Regions from separate parts of the Streptomyces violaceus genome, predicted to be linked through region 2. Evidence: riboswitches for the same ligand, from Rfam matches in the RefSeq annotation. Region 2 holds a riboswitch; the other holds the start of a gene.

Region 1 (11,629 bases), 4.1 Mb from region 2:
GCCACGGACCGCCCCCTGCCGCCGGTCGCGCTGCCGGTGTGCACGACCACGCCCAGCGCCCCGATCTCCCGCCCGCGGCGCAGCGAGTGCCGCAACGACTCCACCGACCGCTCCACCGTCGCCTCGGTGTGCGAGCCGAAGTTGATCAGGTAGGGAGCGTGGACGTACGCCGGGACCGACTCGGCCTCGCACGCCGCGCGGAACGCCTCGTCCTGCTTCGGATTGCCGGCCGGTGTGGCCCAGCCGCGCGGATTGGCGACGAAGACCTGAACGGTCTCGGCCTGGAGATCACGGGCGTACGACAGGCCTACGGAGTTGAGCCCACCGGCCACGGGAACGTGGCCGCCCACGGGGTTGCGGGAGGGGCCGGACAGCTGATTGTTCACCCGTTCAGGGTGTCATGCGGCCGGCCCTGCCCCGTCCACGGGCTCCCTGCCCGCGCTGGTCACCTGATCTTGATGGTGATCGTCGAACCCTTGGGCGCGGTCTGGCCGCCCTCGACGGACTGCCCCTTGACCTCGTCGCCGAACAGGCCGAGCAGACCGCGGTCCTCGTCGACCTGGAACCCGGCGCTCTCCAGCGTCCGCGTGGCGTCGTCGACGCTGTCGCCGGTCACGTCCGGGACCTCGATCATCTCGGGGCCCTTGGACAGCGTCAGCGTCACCGTGTCGCCCTCGGCCGCCCGGCCGCCGGCCTTCGGGGTCTGCTGGGCGACCTGGCCCTTGTCGAACTCGGAGGAGTTGACCCGCTCGGTGGCGACCTTCACCTTGAGCCCGGCGTCCTGCAGCTGCGCCCGGGCGTCGGCTTCGTCCGCGCCGGTGACGTCGGGGATGTCGATGGGGCTGCCCTTGCTGACGACGAGCGCCACGGCCGTGCCCGCGCGCACCTTCGTGCCGTCGGCGGGCCGCGCGGAGATCACCGAGCCCCTCGGCACGTCCTCGCTGAACTCCCGCGTGACCATGCCCGGCTCAAGACCGTCCGCCTTCAGCTGGGCCCGCGCCTTGGCCAGCTTCTGGCCCTCCAGGGCGGGCACCCGCACCGTCTCGGGCCCGTCGGAGACGGTGATGCTCACCGAGTCGTTGCCGCGGATGCGCGTCCCGGCCTTCGGGTCGGAGCTGATGATCTGGCCCCGCTCCACGGTGTCGCTGTAGGCGTGCTCGACCTTGCCGAGCTCGAGCCCAGCGTCCTCCAGCCGGCTCTCGGCCTGGGTCTGGGTCTTCGCCAGCAGCGGGGGGACCTCGGTGAACTGGCCCGAGTTGATGTACCAGATGCCGGCGCCGAGGCCGAGCACGAGCAGGACCGCGGCGACGATCGCCAGCGGGCCGCGCCGGGACCCCGGGCGGCGCCGGGACGGCGGGGGCGGCGGGGACTCGAAACGGCTGGTGCGGTTGAGCGCCGCCTCGGAGGTCTCGTCGTCCTCGTTGACCGGCAGCGGGCGAAGTGTGGCCAGCGCGCGCGGGATCACGCTCGTACGGTCGTCGGCGCCGTCGTGCTCCGCGGTGAGGGCCTGCGGGGGCACCACGTCCAGCTGCTCCGCGCTCAGCCCGGCGCGCCCGTCGCGGACCTGCGCGAGCAGCGCCACCGCGTCGTGCGGGCGGATGTCCGGGGTGCGGGCGGTCGCCGAGGCCACCATCTCGTCCAGCTCGTAGGCCAGACCGGGCACGGCGGCCGACGGCGGCGGGACGTCCTCGTGCAGATGCTTGTACAGGATCACGGCCGGGGAGTCCCCGTCGTGCGGCTTGTCGCCGGTCAGCATCTCGAACAGCATCACCCCGCACGCGTACACGTCGACGCGGGGGTCCGCGGTGCCGTTCTCTATCTGCTCGGGCGCGAGGTAGGCGACCGTGCCGAGCACGGTCCCTGTGGTGTTCGTCACCGTGTCCACGGCACGGACCAGTCCGAAGTCGGCGACCTTCACCCGGCCGTCGTCCCCTATCAGGACGTTCTCGGGCTTCATGTCCCGGTGCACGAATCCGGCGCGGTGGGCGGCGCCCAGGGCGGCCAGCACCGGCTCCAGGATGTCCAGGGCGGCGCGCGGCTGCAGGGCCCCGCGCTCGCGCAGCACGTCCCGCAGGGTGCAGCCCGCGACGTACTCCATGGCGAGATAGACGTACGAGCCGTCGGTGCCCTGGTCGAAGACCTGCACCACGTTCGGATGGGCCAGCCGGGCGACGGACTTCGCCTCGCGGATGAACCGCTCGACGAACGAGACGTCCGCCGCGAGCGAGGGGTGCATCACCTTGAGCGCGAGAACGCGGTCCAGCCGGGTGTCCACGGCCCGGTAGACCGTGGCCATCCCGCCGACCGCGATCCGCGCGTCGACGCGATACCGGGCGTCGAGCACCTGCCCGACCAAGGGGTCCTGAAGGGTCGTGTCCACGCAGGCGAGTGTACGAGCCACGACCGACAGCCACTCGCCGCGTCCGCTATCGGGGCGGGACTGAAGCGGACCTGTGACGTGTGCCCTACCTGCCTGGGCTGAGGGCAGGCGTGCCTCCCCCAGTGCCTCAAGGGCCTGGGAGGTGCCCCCAGGGCGGCACGGGTGGGCGCAGGCGGCACCCCGCATCGCCGGGCTGCGGACCCACCCGACCCCAGCGACCTCGCACAGTTACTGAAAAGCAGGCCGCTCAGGATCCAGCACAGCCATGCCCTCACCCGGCGACGACGCCTCCGCGAAATGTCGCCGCGGAATGCGCCCGGCCCGGTACGCCAGCCGTCCCGCCTCCACGGCATGCCGCATCGCGTCGGCCATCAGGACCGGTTCCTGCGCCCGTGTCACCGCCGAGGCGAGCATCACACCCGCGCAGCCCAGCTCCATCGCCAGCGCCGCGTCGGACGCCGTACCGGCGCCGGCGTCCAGGATCACCGGCACGCGCGCGTGCTCCACGATCAGCTGGAAGTTGTGCGGGTTGCGGATGCCGAGCCCGGAGCCGATCGGTGAGCCGAGCGGCATGATCGCCGCGCAGCCGGCGTCCTCCAGCTTGCGCGCCAGCACGGGGTCGTCATTGGTGTACGGCAGCACCGTGAACCCGTCGTCGACCAGTGTCTCGGCCGCCTCCAGCGTCTCGATCGGATCGGGCAGCAGCGTGCGCTCGTCGGCGATGACCTCCAGCTTGACCAGGTCGGTGCCGAGGGCCTCGCGCGCGAGACGGGCCGTGAGGACGGCCTCTCCGGCGGTGAAACAGCCCGCCGTGTTGGGCAGCACCCGGATGCCGAGCCGGTCGAGGACGGACAGCACCGAACCCTGCACCGAAGGGTTCACACGGCGCATCGCGACCGTCGTCAGCTCGGTCCCGGACGCGGCCAGCGACCGCTCCAGCACCTCGAGGCTGGGCGCCCCGCCCGTACCCATGATCAGGCGGGACGTGAAGGACGTACCACCGAGGACAAACGGATCGTCGGCCATGGTCAGCCTCCTTGGACGGCGGTGAGGACTTCCACGCGGTCCCCCTCGGCGAGGGACGTGGACGGCCACTGTGCACGCGGGACGACGGTTTCGTTGAGTGCGGCGGCCACCCCGGAGGGCGAGGCGGTGAGCGACGTCACGACGGTGTCGAGAGCCGTGCCGGGCCGGACGTCCCGGGGCTCCCCGTTGACGGAGATGTTCATGCGGGCTGCTCCGTGAGTGCGGTGGCGGTACTGAAGCGCTGCGGGGTGAAGGGGCGGGCCTCCTCGGGGAGTTCGCCCGTCGACAGGAGGTGCGCCATGGCGTCGCCGGTCACCGGCGTGAGCAGGACGCCGTTGCGGTAGTGCCCGGTGGCCAGCAGCAGTCCCTCGAGACCGGTCGGGCCGAGCAGCGGCGCGTTGTCGGGGGAGCCGGGCCGCAGCCCGGCCCGGGTCTCGGTGAAGGGCAGCTCGGTGATGCCCGGGACCAGCTCGTGCGCGTCGCGCAGCAGCTCGTACACGCCGCCCGCGGTCACGGTGGTGTCCCAGCCCATCTCCTCGCTGGTCGCCCCGATGACCAGCTCGCCGCTCTCGCGCGGCACCAGGTAGACGTGGCTGCCGCGCACGACCGCGCGCACGGTCCGGCTCAGGAAGGGCCCGTGCCGCTGCGGCATGATCAGCCGTACGACCTGCCCCTTCACCGGCCGCACGGGCGGCAGCACGTCCTCCGGGACGCCCGCGAGCCGCCCGCTGAGGCTGCCCCCGGCCAGCACCACCCGCCCCGCGTCCAGCGCGGTCCCGTCGGCCGTGACGACGCCCGCGGCCCGGTCCCGTACGACGGTGAGCCGCTCCGCCCACGCCCGGTGGAAGACCACTCCCGCCCGCTCGCACGCGGCCACCAGCGCCCCGGCCAGCCGCCGCGGGTCGATCTGGTGGTCGCCGTCGACCCGCAGCCCGCCGCGCACGCCCGGCGCGAGCATCGGCTCCAGGCGACGGCACTCCCGCCCCGACAGCCACTGCGACTCCAGGCCCGACTGCTGCTGCAGGGCGTGCAGTTCGCGCAGATGAGCCCGGTCGTCGGCGTCCAGGGCCACGGCGAGCGTGCCGCAGCGGCGGTAGCCGAGGTCGTGGCCCGTGAGGTCGGTGAGTTCGGCCGCGAAATCCGGATAGCGCCGGGCGGAGACGAGGTTCAGGCCGAGCAGGGTCTGCTCGCCGTAGTGCAGTTCCGTGACGGCGGCCAGCATGCCGGCCGCCACCTGTGCGGCTCCGCCGCCCGGATCGGGGTCCACCACGGTTGTGGCGAACCCGCGTTGCGCGGCCCGCCACGCGGTGACCAGGCCGATGATCCCGCCCCCGATGACGAGGACGTCTGACGTTGGCGTACGCGGCATGGGCGTCCAGCCCCTCCCTTCGCCGGCATGACCCGGATCAGGTTCGTACGGTCGGAGGCCGCCAGCCTCCCTCTCAGCCCGGTGCGTCCGGGCTCCCGCGAGTGCTCTACGTTGGCCACCCTAGCCCGATGGCGTATGTCGCAGTAAGGGAGCCTCCGTCCATGGCCCGATCCCTCGACGGTCTTCTCCTCGCCCCGGTCGCCGACCAGGCGCCGGGCCAGGTGGGGACCCGCACCCGGTTCACGTACCACGAGAAGGACGGCGAGATCTGGGCCGAGTACACGGGCGGCGACGTCGTACGCGGCCACCTCGTGGGTACCCGGGAAGGTGACAGGCTGGACTTCCGTTATGTACAGCTCAAGCAGGACGGAACCACATCTTCCGGGCACTGTGTGTCGACGGTCGTGGAGCTGCCCGACGGGCGGGTGCGGCTGGAGGAGAGCTGGGAGTGGGAGTCACAGCAGGGCAGCGGGACGAGCGTTGTGGAGCAGGTCACTGCGCATGAGCGCTGACTGACGAAATGTCAGTTGTCTATGGTGATCAGGTGAGCGAGCAGACGCAGGAACCAGGTTCGTCCGCGCCGCGGCGCGTGGTCGTGGCGGGCGCGGGCATGGCCGGTGTGCAGACCGCGGTCGCCCTGCGGGAGCAGGGCTTCACCGGCACCGTGATCCTGATCGGCGCCGAGCCCCACCAGCCGTACGACCGGCCCCCGTTGTCCAAGGCCGTCCTGCTCGGCAAGGCCGAGGGCTCCGCCTTCGACCTCGACTTCGAGGCCCTCGGCATCGAACTGCGACTCGGCTGCGAGGTGTCGGGTCTGCGCCCCGGCGATCACGAGCTGGACACCGAGGACGGGCCCGTGCCGTACGACGTCCTCGTCGTGGCGACCGGCGCCGAACCGGTCCGGCTGGCCGGCGCGGAGGGTGTGCCGGGCGTGCATCTGCTGCGCACCCTGGACGACGCCGAGCGGCTGCGGCCCGTGCTGGCCCGCAAGCACGACATCGTGGTCGTCGGCGCGGGCTGGATCGGCGCGGAGTTCGCCACGGCCGCGCGCGAGGCGGGCTGCGCGGTGACCGTCGTGGAGGCCGCCGAAGGGCCGCTCGCCGGGGCACTGCCCGCCGAGGTCGCGGCCCCGATGGCCGGCTGGTACGCCGAGGCGGGGGCGGTGCTGCGCACGCACGCGCGCGTGGAGCGCGTCGAGCCCGGGGCGGTGCTTCTCGACGACGGCACGCGGCTGCCGGCGGGCGCGGTCGTGGTCGGCATCGGCGCCCGCCCCGCGACGGCGTGGCTGGCCGGCTCCGGAGTGGAGCTCGGTGCCCAGGGCGAGATCGTGTCCGACCAGCACCTGCGGACGTCGGTGCCGGACGTGTACGCGGTCGGCGACTGTGCCTCCTTCCCCTCGGGGCGATACGGCGAGCGCCTGCTGGTGCACCACTGGGACAACGCCCTCCAGGGGCCGCGCACGGTGGCCCTGAACATCGTCAACCGGGCCTCGGGGGAGCCTCCGGCGGTGTACGACCCGGTGCCCTACTTCTGGTCCGAGCAGTTCGGGCGGTTCGTCCAGTACGCCGGGCACCACGCGGCCGCCGACACTGCTCTGTGGCGGGGTGACCCGGCCGGGCCGGCCTGGACGGTGTGCTGGCTCCGCGGCGACCGGCTGGTCGCGCTGCTGGCGGTGGGTCGTCCCCGGGACCTGGCGCAGGGGCGTCGTTTGATCGAGTCGGGCGCCGCCATGAATCCGGTGCTGCTCGCGGACCCGGCCAGGCCGCTGAAGGCGGCGACGGCGTAGCTGTCGAGGAGGACGTTGTCCGCCGAGGTGGGCCGGGCTGACTTCCGACTGTCAGTGGCGGATGGCAGGCTGGTTTCCGTGACCGAGATTGACGCAAAGATCGATGCTCTCGTCCCCGCCTGGCTCACCCTCCCCGACATCGCCGAACAGTTCGGTGTCGAGGTGACGCGTGTGCGGCAGCTGGTCAAGGACGGCCAGCTCATCGCCGTACGCCGCGGTGAGAACCGCGCGCTGCACGTCCCCGCCGCTTTCATCGACGGGGACAAGGTCGTCAAGGGCCTGTCCGGGACCCTGACGCTCCTGCGGGACGACGGCTTCACGGACGAGGAGATGCTGGAGTGGCTCTTCACCCCCGACCCGAGCCTGCCCGGCACCCCGGCGCAGGCACTGAGTGAGAATCGCGGCACGGAGGTGAAGCGCCGCGCCCAGGCGCTCGCGGTCTGACCCCGCCTCGACGGAACAACCGTCCGGTGCCGTGCGAGCGGGGCCGGACCTGAACAACTGCCCGGAGTAAGGGCCGCGGCCCGTGGGGCCACGGTCCCGGGGTGGCTCGCGCCCGCTCGGGGCGGGGGCCACCCGGGCTGCGGCTGCCTTGTCCGCACCGGCACGGGGCGCTCCGGCGCTTTGGTCGCGCCCCGTCCGCAAGGGTGCTTCGGCCGCCCACCCGGCACAGACGCCGGCACGGGCGTCCCGGCGCCCGGTAATCCCACAGGCTCGGGTGCGTCTCGCACCCGTACGCCACCGCCACCGGCACGGGTGTCCGCACCCGTACGCCACCGACACCCAGGGGGACACGCATGCCCGACACCGCCGCCACCACCGCACGGGCTCAGCTCCCCGACGCCCGGGTCTACCTCTGCACCGACGCCCGCAAGCGGCAGGGCGATCTCGTGGAGTTCCTCGATGCCGTGCTGGCCGGTGGGGTCGACATCGTGCAGTTGCGGGACAAGGGCATGGAGGCGGGCGAGGAGCTGGAGCGGCTGGCTGTCTTCGCCGACGCCTGTGCCCGGCACGGGAAGCTGCTCGCGGTCAACGACCGCGCTGACGTCGCCCACGCCGCCGGCTCCCACGTGCTGCACCTCGGCCAGGGCGACCTCCCGGTCCCGGCCGCCCGCGCGATCCTCGGCGACGACGTCCTGATCGGCCGGTCCACGCACGCCGAGTCCGAGGCCGCCGCGGCCGCCGCGCAGGACGGCGTGGACTACTTCTGCACCGGCCCGTGCTGGCCCACCCCCACCAAGCCCGGCCGCCACGCCCCCGGCCTGGACCTCGTCCGGTACACCGCCGCCCTCGGCACCGACCGCCCCTGGTTCGCCATCGGCGGCATCGACCTCGGCAACCTCGACCAGATCCTGGAAGCGGGCGCCCGGCGCGTCGTCGTCGTACGGGCGATCACCGAGGCCGACGACCCGGGCGCGGCGGCGGCCGAGTTCGCGAAGAGGCTGCGGGAGAAGTAGTCCGCCGGTTGGCCGGTTTGTCCAAGGGGTGGACAACAAGTGCACAAATCGGGCAAATATCGATGCCCGGTTGGGGGACCGACCGCCCCTGGCTAACCTGCCCGTATGGCCCTCGGCACCGCATCCATCAGGTCGGACCACGCCCGCACCGTCCGCGACATGCTCGCGACCGGCAAGACGACGTACTCGTTCGAGTTCTACGCGCCAAAGACCCCGAAGGGCGAGCGGAACCTGTGGAACGCGCTGCGCCGGGTTGAGGCGGTGGCGCCCGACTTCGTGTCCGTGACCTACGGCGCGGGCGGTTCCACCCGTGCGGGCACGGTGAAGGCGACCGAGGCGATCGCCTCCGACACCACCCTCACCCCGATCGCGCACCTCACGGCCGTCGACCACTCGGTCGCCGACCTGCGCAACATCATCGGCCAGTACGCCGACGCCGGGATCCGTAACATGCTCGCCCTGCGTGGCGACCCGCCCGGCGATCCGATGGGCGACTGGGTGCCGCACCCCCGCGGTCTCGCCTACGCCGCCGAACTCGTCGAGCTGATCAAGGCGTCCGGCGACTTCTGCGTGGGCGTCGCCGCCTTCCCGGCGATGCACCCGCGTTCCAGCGACTGGGACGCCGACGTCCGCCACTTCGTCGACAAGTGCCGCGCGGGCGCGGACTACGCGATCACGCAGATGTTCTTCCAGCCGGAGGACTACCTGCGGCTGCGTGACCGGGTCGCGGCCGCCGGCTGCGACACCCCGATCATCCCCGAGATCATGCCGATCGCGAGTGTGAAGTCGCTGGCGCGGATCCCGTCCCTCACCAATGCCGCGTTCCCGGACGCCCTGAAAGAGCGGATCCTCACAGCAAAAGACGATCCGGCCGCTGTACGCTCCATTGGGATCGAATTCGCCACGGAGTTCTGTGCGCGGCTGCTCGCCGAGGGCGTGCCCGGCTTGCACTTCATCACGCTCAACAACTCCACGGCGACCCTGGAAATCTACGAGAACCTGGGCCTGCACCACTCATCGCAGGCCTAGACCGTTCGCACCGGTATACGACACACTGCGTAGCGGCCACTGGGAGAGGGGCGTACATGGGCTGGGCGGTCCTCTACATCGCGTTCGGCATCGTCGCGCTGTGGCTGCTGGGCGAGGTGCTGCTGCAGTACAAGGCGCGGCTGCGCTGGCGGCTGCTCGCCTTCGCCGGCTTCCTCGGCGTCGTCGTCGGTGTCCTGATCCCTTCGGTCGTCGTGATCGGACTGGGCGCGGCCGCCTTCGCGGTCGGGCAGACCTACGTCACCCTGTCGTTCCGCAGCGGCTTCGCGGCCGGCTGGGCGATGAACGCCCCGATGCTGGGCGGCAGCAAGCGCCGCCGCGGCGAGCGCGGCCGCCAGGAGCCGACCCTCGAGGTCTCCGGCATGGAGGCGGCGGGCGGCGGCTACGGCGACGAGGGCGGCGACTACCGCCGCGACACCGCCTCCTACGGCCAGGGCGACGACTACGACCGCGACGACGTCTTCACCCCCGCGCGCCCGGTCCATCCGACGGCCGCCGAGACCACCGCCGTCTACGAGCCGCAGCCCATCCCGGACGACACAGGCTCCTACGGCGTCTACGGCGACACCGGGTACCACCAGGGCTCACCCCACGACCAGTACGCCGCCACGGCCCAGGGCACCGACCAGTCCTACGCCTACGACTACTCGGACTACGGCCAGCAGCAGGGCTACGACGCCGCGGACCAGCAGCAGTACGCCGCCTACTCCGACCCGTACATCGGCAATCCGAACTACGGCGCGACCTCGTACGACACCGGCTACGGCGACCAGCAGTACTACGGCCAGCAGCAGGGCTACGGCCAGGACCAGTACGCCGGCACCTACGGCGGCGAGAGCCCGCCCGGCGGTGTGTGGGTCCCGCAGCAGCGCACCGACGAGTACGGGCAGGAGCTGCCGCCGGAGCAGCCGTACCCGTACCAGGGCAACGAGCAGCAGGCGCAGGGCAACGGCTTCGACGAGCAGTACCGTTTCTGAAGCCTGAATCCCGCCGGGGGCGGTGGGCTCACTGGGAGCCCCGGAACCCCGGCCCCTCCACGACCAGTCCCGCGACCAGCGCGCCCGACATGCCGGCGTGCGGCAGTCCGCCGCCGGGGTGCGCCCAGCCGCCGACGGTGAACAGGCCGGGCACACGCGTGCTGTTGGACGGGTGCAGCAGCCGCCCGTCGGCCGCCGCCAGCGCCTGCGCCGGCACCGCCCCGCCCTCCGCGCCGGTCGCCTCGGCGATGTCGGCCGGAGTGCGCACCTCGTGCCAGAGGAGACGGTCGCGCAGGTCGGGTATGGCGCGTTCGGCGACGCTGATCATGGTGTCGGCGAGGGCGGCGTAGACCTCGCAGCGTTCATCGGGCCGGGCGGGCACCACCGTCGTGAGGGTGACCGCCTCGTGATCCCGGTCCGGGACCAGCGCCGGGTCGTCGGGCCGCAGGACCGTGACCGTGGGCTGCGGATTGGCCTGAGCCGTGCCGAACAGGGCGTCCAACTCGGCCTCCCGGTCCGCCGCGTGCACCACCGTGCGGTGTGCCGTGCCCTCGGGGCGGGCGCCGCGCAGGCCCAGCAGCACCGTGAGCCGACTGGCCGACGCGGGCTGCGGCGGCACCTCGCCCGCACCCCGCACCACCGTCCCCGCCGTCAGCCGGTCCAGTGTGCCGGGCGCGATACCGGCGACCACGAAGTCCGCCTCCGCGACCGTCCCGTCGGCGAGTTCCACTCCCGATGCCCGGCCGTCCTTCTCCAGCACCCCGGTCACGCCGGCGCCGAAACGGAACTCGACCCTGCGGGCCACGCACCGCTCGTACACCGCCCGCGCCAGCTCGCGCAGGCCTCCACGCACGTACCAGACGCCGAAGGCGTGCTCCATGTACGGGAGTACGGCCGCGCTCGCCGGGGTGACCCGGGGGTCCAGGCCGTGGGTGAGGGCGTGGCTCTCCAGGAGTGCGGCGAGCCGGGGGTCACGCAGCTCCCAGGCGCCGATCTCGGCGAGCGTGCCGGCCCGGCGGGTGCGCAGCAGCCGCTTGTGGGGCACCGCCGGGTAGGGCTCGCGCTCGGCCAGCACCTGCCAGTTCGGCCACAGTGGCTCCTCCAGGAGCGGGCGGCGGGTCCGGTCCCAGGCCTCGCGGGCCCGGACCAGGAAGTCGCCCCACCGGTTCCCGGTGCCCGGGCCGAGACCCTCGTCCAGGGCGGTGACGACGCCCGCGCGCGAGGCGTTCGGCAGGGACACCCGGGTGCCGTCCGCGAACACGTGCCGGGACGAGGGGTCGACCTGGACCAGTTCGACGCACGCCTCCAGCGGCTCCTTGCCGGTCTTGACGAACAGATCGCGATAGACGGCCGGCAGGGGGAGCAGGCCGGGGCCCGTGTCGAAGGAGAACCCGTCACGCTCGAAGCGGCGCAGCGCTCCGCCGTACGTGTCCGTCCGCTCGTACACCGCCACCCGGTGGCCCGCGACGGCCAGCCGGGCGGCAGCCGTCAGCGCGCCCATCCCGGCGCCGATCACCGCAATCCGTGCCATGCCAAGGACTCTATCCGCCCCCACCGACAGCCCTGCTGACAGCGCCTTCTGGTGCC
Region 2 (11,629 bases):
TGCACCGCGCCGACCGCGCCCACGCGCTGCGCACCCTCACCACGGCGGCCCGCTCGCACGGCATCACGGTCGTCCTCGCCACCCACGACCCGGACACCGCGGCCCTCGCCGACCGCACGGTCTTCCTGCTCGACGGGCGGCGCGTGCAGACGGTGCACCTGCCGCCGGTCGCCGAGACCACCGAGCCGGAAGGCCGGGCGGCGTGCTCGCTCTCCGTCTGACCCGCGCCGCCCACCCCGCCGTCCAGCTGCGCCGCCTCCTGGTCGCGGCGGCCTCGGCGGGCACGGGTTTCCTGCTGCTCTGCGCCCTGGGCTACGCGCTGGGCCACCCCGGCTCCCCCGGCGCCGCCCTGCTGCGTCTGGCCTGGTGCGCGGCGCCCCTCGCCGCCACGGTGTACTTCGCCCTCGCGGTGGCCCGCACCGATCCCGGCACCAGGCCCCGCACCGGCCTCTCCGCGATCGGCCTCGGCCCGCTGCGCCTGATGGCCGTCTCGGCGACGACGACGGCCCTGTCCTGCACCCTGGGCTCGATGCTGGCCCTGCTGTTCTTCCTGCACCTGCGGGGCGACCTGACGGGCCTGCCGTTCGACGGCGCGGCGGCCGAGGCCCTCGCGGCGGACCAGCCGCTGCCGCTGCCGGGAGCCCTGACGCTGCTGGCGCTCGTGCCCGCGGGCTCGTCCATCGCGGTGGTGCTGGCGCTGCGGCCCAGGGAGCAGCGGGCGGCCGCGGCGGCCAGGGTGGTGTACGGCCGCTTCGGCGCGTACCGGCGCACAAGCACGCTCGAGACCTTCGGGGCGTACGGCCGTTTCGGCCGGCAGATCACCCGACCCGGGGGCGCCCGCGCCGGCGAGCCCGCCGGGCAGCAGAGCGGCCCCCCGCAGGCCCGGGCCGGCGAACCGGCCTCGGCGGCGACCGTCGCGGACGCCGGGAGCACGGTGAGCACCATCGAGGACCCCGCTCAGCCGTCCGCCCGGCACACCGCGGCACCGGACACCGCGGACACCCCCGCTGCGTCCGAGGCGGTGCTGCCGGACGCCGTCACGGCCGGTGGTTCCCCCACCGCCGCCCCCTCCGGCCTCCCCTGGGGCATCACCGTCCTGGCCGCGGGGCTCGCCGTGGAGACCTACGCGAGCCGTACCGCCCCCACGGCGCCCGACCTCACCTTCTCCGGCGCCTCCCCCGGCGTCATGGCGGGCTGGACACTGGCCACCGTCGGCCTGGCCCTGGCCGGTCCCGGCCTGACCCACCTGTGCGGCCGTCTGCTCCAGTCGGCCCGCCCCGGCGCCCTGCGGCTCCTGGCCGGCCGCATCCTCATGACGGAGGCCACCCGCATCGGCCGCCCCCTGGGCGTGGTCTGCGCGGTGCTGTCGGCCACGTACGCGATGGCACTGCTGCACGCCCCGGACGGGCTGTCGCTCGGTCCGCTCACCCTCCTCGGCGTGCTCCTCGTGACCGGCTGCACCGTGGCGACGCTGCTGACGGCCGCGGTCGAGGCCCGTCAGGCCCGGGCCGACACCACCTCCGCGCTGCTGCGGCTGGGCGCCCCCGCGACCATGCTGCGCAGTGCCGCGGCCCTGCGCGCGGGCGCGCTGCTCGCCCTGTTCGCACCGCTCACCCTGACGGTCGCGGAGCTGGCGGCGCTGCCGCTGGCGCGCTGAGGACTCGTGTGAAAACTCGTACGAAAAAAATCTCCGGACCGCGATGAGTTCCGCGCCGGCCCCCGGTCTATCCCCGCGTAACGACACGGACCTGATGGGAGAGACCGGACATGTACCAGCAGATGATCTTCGTGAACCTGTGTGTCAGCGACGTCGCCGCCTCGAAGAAGTTCTTCTCGGAGCTCGGCTACACGATCAACGAGCAGTTCAGTGACGACACCACCGCCTCGGTCGTGATCAGCGAGACCGTCGTCGTGATGGTGCACACCGCCGAGAAGTACTCCCAGTTCACGAAGAAGGAGATCGCGGACTCGAAGAAGACCAGCGAGGTGCTGATCGCGCTGAGCGCCGAGAGCCGCGAGAAGGTGGACGAGCTGGTCGGGAAGGCGGTCGCGGCCGGCGGCTCCGTCTCCGGCGAGACCCAGGACCACGGTTTCATGTACGGCCGCGCCTTCGACGACCTGGACGGCCACACCTTCGAGGTCGTGTGGATGGACCCGGCGGCCGTCCAGGGCTGAGACGTGCTGTGCCAGCATGGGCGGGTGCAGACGATGCCCGCCCATGCGGCCCACCATGACGACCGTGAGATCGAGACGCTCGAGGAGTTCGACGCGACCGTCTCGGCGCGCGGCACACTCGCCGGTCACCGCGTCCAGGCCGTCGACCTGACGGACCGTACGCGCGAACTGCTCACCACGGACACGGCAGGCGCGATCTTCCTCGGCTGCGCGATGCGCGAGGAGGCGGCCGCCAAGATACGCGCCGACGGCGCCTTGGTCTTCCCGCCTGTCCCGGATCTGCCCTTCGACCCGTACCGCGGCCTGGTCTACTCGCCGGACGATCTCTTCGCGTCGCTGGCGGACGGCTACGAGGCCACGCCCGACGCCCGCGCCTACGCCTGGTTCCAGCGCACGAAGGCCGACGGCGACATCTACGCGTCCATGCTGCGCGCGGTCCACGACGACTCCGTCTCGGACGCGCTCGACGAACTCCTGTCCGGCGCCCGGGTCGTGGGCGTGATGGGCGGCCACGCGATGGCCCGGGGCACCGAGGAGTACGCGGGGGCGGCGCGGCTCGGCCGCGAACTGGCCCGCGCCGGTTTCACGGTCGCCACCGGCGGCGGCCCGGGCGCGATGGAGGCGGCGAACCTCGGCGCGTACGCGGCCCCGTTCGGCGACGAGATGCTCACCGAGTCACTGGAACTGCTCGGCAAGGCACCGCACTTCACGCCGTCGATCACCCAGTGGGCAGCGGCGTCCTTCGAGATCCGCACCCGCTGGCCGCAGGGCGGCCGCTCCGTGGGCATCCCGACCTGGTTCTACGGCCACGAGCCGCCGAACGCCTTCGCCTCGCACATCGCCAAGTACTTCGCCAACGCCACCCGCGAGGACGGCCTGCTGGCCCGGTCCACCGCGGGCGTGGTGTTCCTGCCGGGCGCCGCCGGCACCGTGCAGGAGATCTTCGACAACGCGACGCCGAACTACTATGAGTCGCGCGGCGAGCCGACGCCCATGGTGCTCGTGAACCGCGCGCACTGGACGGAGAAGCTGCCGACGTGGCCGCTGCTCCAGTCGCTGGCCAGGGGGCGTTCGATGGAGGCGCGGATCGCGCTGGTCGAGCGGATCGAGGAGGCGCCGGAGGCGTTGAAACGCCTCGGCGGTTAATAAGCAGGCAAAGCAAGTGCTTGCAACCTGCATATGCGTTGACACTACTTATGCAGCGCTTATAAACCTGTGAGTCTCCTGGTAGTGCTGATGTTCCGTCACCACTGCCTCAGCCCCCCGCTTTAACACATCCTGTAAAGGACAAACGTGGCAGTTCTGTCCGTATCTCCCCGCGCACGTGCCGTGCGCGTCCTCGGTGTCGTCACCGCCTCGGCCGCGCTCGCGCTCGGTGCCGCCGGCAACGCGCTCGCCTGCAACATCAACGAGTTCTCCGCCGAGGCGAAGTGTGACGGCGACAAGGGCGTCATCACCGTCACCGACGTGGACCCCGCCGGCATCGCGGCGACGGTCACCGTGTACCTGCAGAACAACGGCGCCGACGCGAAGAAGGTCGGCGAGCAGGTGGTCAAGGGCTCGCGCGAAGGCACCACCATCACCTTCACCGAGGACTGGAAGCCGAACGCGGAGTACCGCATTCACGTGAAGGCCACTCCGTACGTCGACGAGGACATCAAGCCGAACCTCGTCACCCCGGCCACCGCCTGCAAGAAGAAGGAGGAGGAGCCCCCGGCGACTCCCCCGGCCACGCCGACCCCGTCGGCCCCATCGGCCTCCCCCTCGAAGCCGGCCGAGGAGACCGACACCCCGGCTCCTACGCCGTCCGAGAGCGAGAGCACCACGCCGGCGGGCAACGCGCCCGGCCCGGCCGGTGACTCCAACCTCGCCGAGACCGGCGCCAACTCCAACACCGGCATCATCGCCGGCATCGCGGCGGCCCTGGTCGTCGTCGGTGGTGGCGCGGTGTTCTTCGGTATGCGCCGTCGTGGGGCGAGCAGCGACAGTTGACGCCCGCGCTTCCGTGCACGGTGGTGGCCCGTCCCTCTCGCGAGGGGCGGGCCATCGCCCTTCCCGAACCGCCGCGCGGGGCGGCGTGTCCGTCCCGGCCCTATCCGAACGTCGCCCGCTCCAGCCAGAACTCCAGCAACTCCCGTTCCCCCAGCACCTCCAGCTCCGGAGCATCCAGCGGCAGCCGCCGGTAGAACGCGAGCAGGACGGAGGTGAGCGGCCCGCGCAGGGCGACCGTGGCCTTCTCGTGGCCCCGGCGCCAGGTGACACCGTCCTCGGTGAGCGCGACCAGCCACTCGGCGTTCACCTCAGGCCCGGTGTCGGTGGCGTGCAGATGGATGCTGCGGCCCGGGCCGCGCAGTTCCCTCGCCGCCTCGTCGTGCGGGTCCGTCCGCTGCACGTACTCCACGATCTGCAGCCACTCGTCGATCGCGTCGGCGGCGATGTCGGGCGCGACCTCGTAGGGCAGTCCGGCGGCGAGCGTGGCGTCCGCCCGGTGCACGGTGATCTCGTGCGCCATCCGGCGGGCCCAGAACCCGGCGCTGAGGATCCCCGCCCAGCCCCACACCTTCGCGTCCGGCCCGGCCTCCCGCAGCGCGGCGACGACCTGCTCGCCCGCTTCCCCCAGCCAAGCGTCCAGCGCGGCGGCGTCGCCCCGGACCTCGGGCCCTTCGGCGCCCGGCACCTCCTCCTCGGGCACCTCTTCCTGCGCCCGGGTCCGCACCATGAGTTCCACCCAGCGCAGGGCGCCGCCCGTGTGCCGGACCAGCTCCTCCAGCGACCAGTCCGGGCAGGTCGGCACGGTGGCGGACAGGTCGGTCCCGGAGGTCACCATCGACCTCAACTGGCCGATCTGATGGGCGATTTCGTCGCAGTAGCGCTCGTGTGCGAGGAGTGTCATGCCCGCACCATAAGCGGGCGGCGATCAGTCGAGCACGGCGATTTCCGCCGCGTCGAACTCCACCCCGACCTCGTCCCCGACCTCGGGCGCCGCCCGCAGCGCGCACGCCGCCTCCAGGCGCGGGGCGTCTTCCGGCTGGAGGTGGACGGCGACATGGGTGCCCTTGAAGGTGCGGGCGGTCACCGTACAGCGCAGACCCTCGTCGGCGGGCACCAGGCGTACGCCGGCGGGCCGCACCAGGAGGGTCCGCGTGCCCTGCGGGGCACCCTCCGGCACCGGCACCTTGCCCCACGGCGTGTCCGCGGCCTCCGCGCCCACCGTCGCCTCGACGACGTTCTCGAAGCCGAGGAAGCGGGCCACGAACGCGTCGGCCGGCCGCTGCCACACCTGAAGCGGCGTACCGGACTGGGCGATCCGCCCGTCCCGCATCACCACGACCCGGTCGGCCAGCGCGAAGGCCTCCCCCTGGTCGTGCGTCACGGCGAGCACGGTCGTGCCCAACCGGCCGAACAGCTGGCGCAGTTCCACGACCAGCCGCTCCCTGAGCGACCGGTCGAGCTGGCCCAGCGGCTCGTCCAGCATCAGCAGCTTGGGGCTCGGCGCCAGGGCCCGGGCCAGCGCCACCCGCTGCTGCTCCCCGCCGGACAGCGCGGCGACGGCCCGGCGGGCCGCGCCCGGCAGCCCGACGAGGTCCAGCAACTCCTGTACGTGCTCGGCCCGCTGGCGCTTCGACACCCCGTGCATCCGCAGCCCGAAGGCGACGTTGCCGCCCACGTCCCGCTGCGGGAACAGCTGGTGGTCCTGAAACATCAGCCCGACTCCGCGCCGGTGCGCGGGCACGCCCGCCTGGTCGCGCCCGTCGAGCGACACCCGCCCGACCTCGAGCGGTTGCAGCCCCGCCACCGCCCGCAGCAGCGTCGACTTGCCGCTGCCGCTGGGCCCGAGCACGCACACGATCTCGTGCTCGGCGACCTCCAGATCGACGGCGTCCAGCACGGCCCGCCCGCCGAAACGGACCGTCGCGCCCTCCAGCGCCAGCAGCATCAGAACTCCCCTGTCCGGTCGGCGGTCCTGAGCCTCTCCAGCACCAGCAGGGCCACGGCGCACACCACCATCAGAATCGTCGAAAGGGCCATAGCCTGGCCGTAGTTGAGGTCCCCGGGCCGCCCCAGCAGCCGCGCCACGGCCACCGGCAGCGTCGGGTTGTCGGGCCGCGCGATGAACACCGTCGCCCCGAACTCCCCGAGCGACACCGCGAAGGCGAACCCGGCCGCGATCAGCAGCGCCCGCCGCACCATCGGCAGGTCCACCTCCCGCCGCACCCGCCAGGGCGAGGCCCCCAGCACCGAGGCCGCCTCCCGCAGCCGCACGTCCACCGCCCGCAGGACGGGCAGCATGGTCCGGACGACGAACGGCACACCGACCAGCGCCTGCGCGAGCGGCACCAGGATCCACGAGGACCTCAGATCCAGCGGCGGCTCGTCGAGGGCGATCAGGAACCCGAACCCGACGGTCACGGCGGACACCCCGAGCGGCAGCATCAGCAGCGCGTCGAAGCCGCGCACGAACCGCCCGGCGTCCCGGCGGGTGAGGGCCACAGCGGCGAGGCCGCCGATCACCACGGCGATGACGGTGGCGGCGACGGCGTACTCCAGCGAATTGCCGATCGCCTCGATCGGCGGCACCAGGAACACCCCGCCGTCGGCCCTGGTCAGCGCACGATAGTAGCCGAAGCCGGGCGCGTCCAGGGACCGCTGGACCAGCACGGCGAGCGGCAGCATCAGCAGCACGACGACCGTGACCAGCACTCCGCCCAGCAGCGCCCACTGCCCGGCGCCGCGCGGCCGGCGCGCGGTCACCGACGCGTCCACCAGCCGCAGCGCGGTCTCCCGCCGCCGCACGGTCCAGGCGTGCAGGGCGAGGATCCCGCCCACGGCCACGAACTGGATCAGCGTCAGCACGGCCGCCGTGGACAGGTCGAAGATCTCCGACGTCTGCCGGTAGATCTCCACCTCGAGGGTCGAGAAGGTGGGCCCACCGAGGATCTGGACGACACCGAAAGACGTGAAGGTGAACAGGAAGACCATGAGCGCGGCGGCGGCCACCGCGGGCCCGAGCGCCGGCAGCGTGACCTGCCGCCAGGCCTTCCAAGGGGACGCCCCGAGCATCCGCGCGGCCTCCTCCTGCCGCGGGTCGAGCTGCGCCCAGAGCCCGCCGACGGTCCGTACGACGACCGCGTAGTTGAAGAAGACGTGCGCGAGCAGGATCGCCCACACGGTGGTGTCCAGCCGTACGCCCCACAGCTCGTCGAGCAGCCCGCCCCGCCCGACCAGCGCCAGGAACGCCGTACCGACGACGACCGTCGGCAGCACGAACGGGACGGTCACAGCCGCGCGCAGGACCTGCTTGCCCCGGAAGTCGAAGCGCGCGAAGACGTACGCGCCGGGGAGCGCGATCAGCAGGGTGAGCGCGGTGGAGACGAGCGCCTGCCAGGTGGTGAACCACAGGACGTGCCGGACGTCGGGCTGCGCCAGCACCTCCCCGATCCGCCCGAACCGCCAGGCCCCGTCGACCTTCAGACCGCGCGCGACGATCGCGGCGACGGGATAGGCGAAGAAGACGGCGAAGAACGCGACGGGCAGGGCGATGAGCCCGAGCCGCGCCGCGCTCCCGCGCCGGTCCTTGCGGACGGCTGCTTCGGTTACTTCAGTACGAGCGAGGTCCACGACTTGACCCACTGGTCACGGTGGTCGGCGATCTTCGCCGGGTCCATGGTCTCGGGATCCTTGGCCTGCGGCCCGTACTTCACGAACTCCGGCGGCACCTGGGCGCCCTCGCGCACCGGGTACACGTACATGTTGAGCGGCATGTCCTCCTGGAACCGCTCGCTGACCAGGAAGTCCAGGAACGCCTTGCCGCCCTCGGTGTTCTTGGCGTTGCTCAGCAGCCCCGCGTACTCGACCTGCCGGAAGCAGGTGCCCTGCGCGACGCCGGTCGGCGCCGCGCTCGGCTTCGGGTCGGCGTAGACGACCTCGACGGGCGGCGAGGAGGCGTACGACACGACGAGCGGCCGGTCGCCCTTGGCCTTCTTCCCGCCGGCCGAGCCGGAGAACTCCTCGTTGTAGGCCTGTTCCCAGCCGTCGACGACCTTCACGCCATTGGCCTTGAGCTTCTTCCAGTAGCCCTCCCAGCCCTCGTCGCCGTACTTCGCGGCGGTGCCGAGCAGGAACCCGAGGCCGGGCGAGGAAGCGGAGGCGTTCTCGGTCACGAGCAGGTTCTTGTACTGGGGCTTGACCAGGTCGTCGAAGCTCTTCGGCGGGTCGAGCTTGTGGTCGGCGAAGTACTTCTTGTCGTAGTTGACGCAGATGTCACCGGTGTCGACGGGCGTGACCCGGTGCTTGCCCTGGTCGGCGCGGTACTCGGGCTTGATCCGGTCCGAGCCCTTCGCCTCGTACGGCTGGAACAGGCCGTTGTCGAGGGCGCGGGACAGCAGGGTGTTGTCGACGCCGAAGAAGACGTCGCCCTGCGGGTTGTCCTTGGTCAGGATCGCCTTGTTCACGGCCTGCCCGGCGTCACCGTCCTCCAGAACGTCGACCTTGTAGCCGGACTGCTTCTCGAAGGCGGCGATGACGCCCTTGGACGCGGCCCACGAGTCGTGGCTGACGAGGGTCACGGTCTTGGAGTCGCCGGAGCCCTGGTCGCCGCCGGACGACCCGCACGCGGCGAGCGTGCCGGCCATACCGAGCCCGGCGACCACAGCCGTCAGCCGCTTCTTGTTGTTGCTCACTGGATTCCTCCTGGATGACCAGGAGAAGACGCGGCCCCGCCCGGGAACTCAAGGGATCCCGGGCAGGGCGCAACAGCTCGAGTGATGACCGATCTCCCTACCCAGAATGACCTGGGCCAGGTTCGGAGGGTCTGCGGCCGTGTGCCGCACTCTCAGCGCTGTGGCGCTCCCCTGTCGGAATATGCAGGTGTCGGATATGCAGATGTTCTTACGCCGGTCAGACTACCGTTCGGTGGCCGCGAGCTGACCACACGCCCCGTCGATCTCCTGTCCACGGGTGTCCCGGATCGTCACCGGCACACCATGGGCGGCGATGGCCTCGACGAACGCCTTCTCGTCCTCGGGCCGTGAGGCCGTCCACTTGGACCCGGGCGTCGGGTTCAGTGGAATGAGATTGACATGCACGGGCTTGCCCTTGAGCAGCCGCCCGAGCCGGTCACCCCGCCAGGCCTGGTCGTTGATGTCCCGGATCAGCGCGTACTCGATGGACAGCCGCCGCCCGGACCTGGCGCTGTACTCGAACCCGGCGTCCAGCACCTCCCGGACCTTCCACCGCGTGTTCACGGGGACGAGGGTGTCGCGCAGCTCGTCGTCGGGCGCGTGCAGCGAGATGGCGAGGCGGCACTTGAAGCCCTCGTCGGCGAAACGATGGATCGCCGGGACGAGACCGACCGTCGAGACGGTGATCCCCCGCTGCGAGAGCCCCAGCCCGTCGGGCTCGGGGTCGGTGAGCCGCCTGATGGACCCGATGACCCGGTTGTAGTTGGCGAGCGGCTCGCCCATGCCCATGAACACGATGTTGCTGAGCCGCGCCGGACCGCCGGGGACCTCACCGTCCCTGAGGGCCCGCATGCCGTCCACGATCTGGTGCACGATCTCGGCGGTGGACAGATTCCGGTCCAGCCCCGCCTGCCCGGTCGCGCAGAACGGGCAGTTCATCCCGCACCCCGCCTGCGAGCTGATGCACATCGTCACCCGGTCCGGATAACGCATCAGCACGGACTCGACGAGCGTCCCGTCGAACAGCCGCCACAGCGTCTTGCGCGTGGTGCCCTGGTCGGTCGACAGATGCCGCACGACGCTCATCAGCTCGGGCAGCAACGCCTCCTGCAGCTTCCCCCGGGCACCGGCCGGAATGTCGGTCCACTGCTCCGGCTCGTGCGCGTACCGCGCGAAGTAGTGCTGCGAGAGCTGCTTGGCACGAAACGGCTTCTCCCCGACAGCCGCAACGGCCTCCTTGCGCTCGGCAGGAGTGAGATCGGCGAGATGCCGCGGCGGCTTCTTGGCTCCGCGCGGGGCGACGAAAGTGAGTTCTCCGGGCTTAGGCATGACCGAACCAGTGTCGCAGATCCCCGGCGGTGGCCCGTGCCCGCCTGCCCGCCCGCGACACCGGAGGGCACACGCCCTACTCGCCCACGTGCTCCAGCCGCTCCTTGAGGAGCTGCTCGTTGCGCGGGAGTTCCTTGCGGACCTGGGGTCGCATGACGAGCGGTACCAGGACCTTGCCGACGCCGTGGCCCTCGAAGTCGACCTCGATCGTCACGTGGGAGCGCTGTCCCTCGTCGAACGGCTCGACCTCGCCGTGCACCCGCGCCCGGACCGGGCCGTCCACACCGCGCATGCCCCAGGTGTGGGGCGGGTCGTACTCGACGACCTCCATGGTCATCGGCATAACGCGACGGCCGACGTGCCGGGTGACCCGGAACCGGGAGCCGATGCCGAAGGGCCCCTCGTCGAGGCGTTCCGCGGACACGGCGCTCAGCTGCCACTCCGGCATCCGCGGTGTGTCCATGACGTAGTCGTAGACGTCCTCGGGACGCCGGTCGACATCGATGCTCTGTCGAATGGTGGACATGATGGCCCCCTTTGCGGTGTACACCTGAATCGTCCCACTTGCCGCCCTTCGATGCCTCCCCGGAACGACAGCGAGCTCCCGCCCACAAGGACGGGAGCTCACTGGACGAGGTCCACTCAGCCGGACCCCACGAAGAGCACGAACAACAACCACACCACCGGAGCCTGGGCAACAGCGAATCCAGCCGGTCCATGCTGTATCCATGTGCCGCTACCGCGGCGCGGCGCCATGACCCGGCTTCAGCCAGACCCAACGAACAGCACGAACAACAACCACACCACCGGAGCCGTGGGCAACAGCGAATCCAGCCGGTCCATGATGCCGCCATGACCGGGCAGCAGCGTGCCCATGTCCTTGATGCCGAGGTCCCGCTTGATCATGGACTCGCCGAGGTCGCCAAGCGTGGCGCTGACCGCGACCGCGAGGCCGAGCACCAGACCCTGCCACCAGGCACCGTCGTCGATGAGGAACTCCATGCACAGCGCGCCCGCCACCATGGCGAAGGCGACCGCCCCGAGCAGGCCCTCGCGGGTCTTGCCGGGGCTGATGCGCGGGGCGAGCTTGTTCCGGCCGAAGCGCCAGCCGACGGCGTAGGCACCGGTGTCGCTGACGACCGTGAGCAGCAGGAAGGTGAGCACCCGCTGCGGCCCGTCGTCCGCGGTCAGCATCATCGCGACGAAGGTCGCCAGGAACGGCACGTAGAACGCAGCGAAGACGCCCGCTGTCACGTCCCTGAGGTAGCCCTCGGGCGGTTCCGTCATGCGCCAGACGAGCACGGCCAGTGTGGTGAGCGCCATGGCGACCCAGGCGCCCTCGGCGCCTCGGACGTACCCGGCGACGACCATCGCTGCACCGCCGAGCGCGAGCGGAACGAGCGGCGCCCGGATGCCCTTGCGTTCGTCCAGCCGCTTGGTCAGCT

Evidence for each region. Region 2 has a riboswitch for thiamine pyrophosphate ahead of OG542_RS11140 (thiamine ABC transporter substrate-binding protein). Riboswitches for the same ligand answer to the same signal wherever they lie in the genome.
Region 1: another riboswitch for thiamine pyrophosphate. It lies ahead of thiO (glycine oxidase ThiO); the one in region 2 lies ahead of OG542_RS11140 (thiamine ABC transporter substrate-binding protein).

The regions. Positions count from the first base shown of each region.
Region 1 covers NZ_CP107911.1:6,647,708-6,659,336, forward strand. Annotated here, with positions in the region: gene OG542_RS29880 (deoxyribonuclease IV) at 1-386, opposite strand, end outside; gene pknB (Stk1 family PASTA domain-containing Ser/Thr kinase) at 446-2,380, opposite strand; gene OG542_RS29890 (thiazole synthase) at 2,609-3,406, opposite strand; gene thiS (sulfur carrier protein ThiS) at 3,409-3,609, opposite strand; gene thiO (glycine oxidase ThiO) at 3,606-4,775, opposite strand; TPP riboswitch at 4,773-4,884, opposite strand; gene OG542_RS29905 (hypothetical protein) at 4,937-5,287, shown strand; gene OG542_RS29910 (NAD(P)/FAD-dependent oxidoreductase) at 5,320-6,561, shown strand; gene OG542_RS29915 (Rv2175c family DNA-binding protein) at 6,640-7,005, shown strand; gene thiE (thiamine phosphate synthase) at 7,359-8,018, shown strand; gene metF (methylenetetrahydrofolate reductase [NAD(P)H]) at 8,124-9,047, shown strand; gene OG542_RS29930 (SCO2102 family sporulation regulator) at 9,104-10,042, shown strand; gene OG542_RS29935 (phytoene desaturase family protein) at 10,071-11,573, opposite strand.
Region 2 covers NZ_CP107911.1:2,518,522-2,530,150, forward strand. Annotated here, with positions in the region: gene OG542_RS11100 (ABC transporter ATP-binding protein) at 1-221, shown strand, start outside; gene OG542_RS11105 (hypothetical protein) at 203-1,657, shown strand; gene OG542_RS11110 (VOC family protein) at 1,768-2,175, shown strand; gene OG542_RS11115 (LOG family protein) at 2,200-3,321, shown strand; gene OG542_RS11120 (LAETG motif-containing sortase-dependent surface protein) at 3,505-4,167, shown strand; gene OG542_RS11125 (maleylpyruvate isomerase family mycothiol-dependent enzyme) at 4,268-5,068, opposite strand; gene OG542_RS11130 (ABC transporter ATP-binding protein) at 5,093-6,112, opposite strand; gene OG542_RS11135 (ABC transporter permease) at 6,112-7,794, opposite strand; gene OG542_RS11140 (thiamine ABC transporter substrate-binding protein) at 7,770-8,807, opposite strand; TPP riboswitch at 8,932-9,038, opposite strand; gene rlmN (23S rRNA (adenine(2503)-C(2))-methyltransferase RlmN) at 9,078-10,184, opposite strand; gene OG542_RS11150 (SRPBCC family protein) at 10,261-10,710, opposite strand; gene OG542_RS11155 (phosphatidate cytidylyltransferase) at 10,950-11,629, opposite strand, start outside.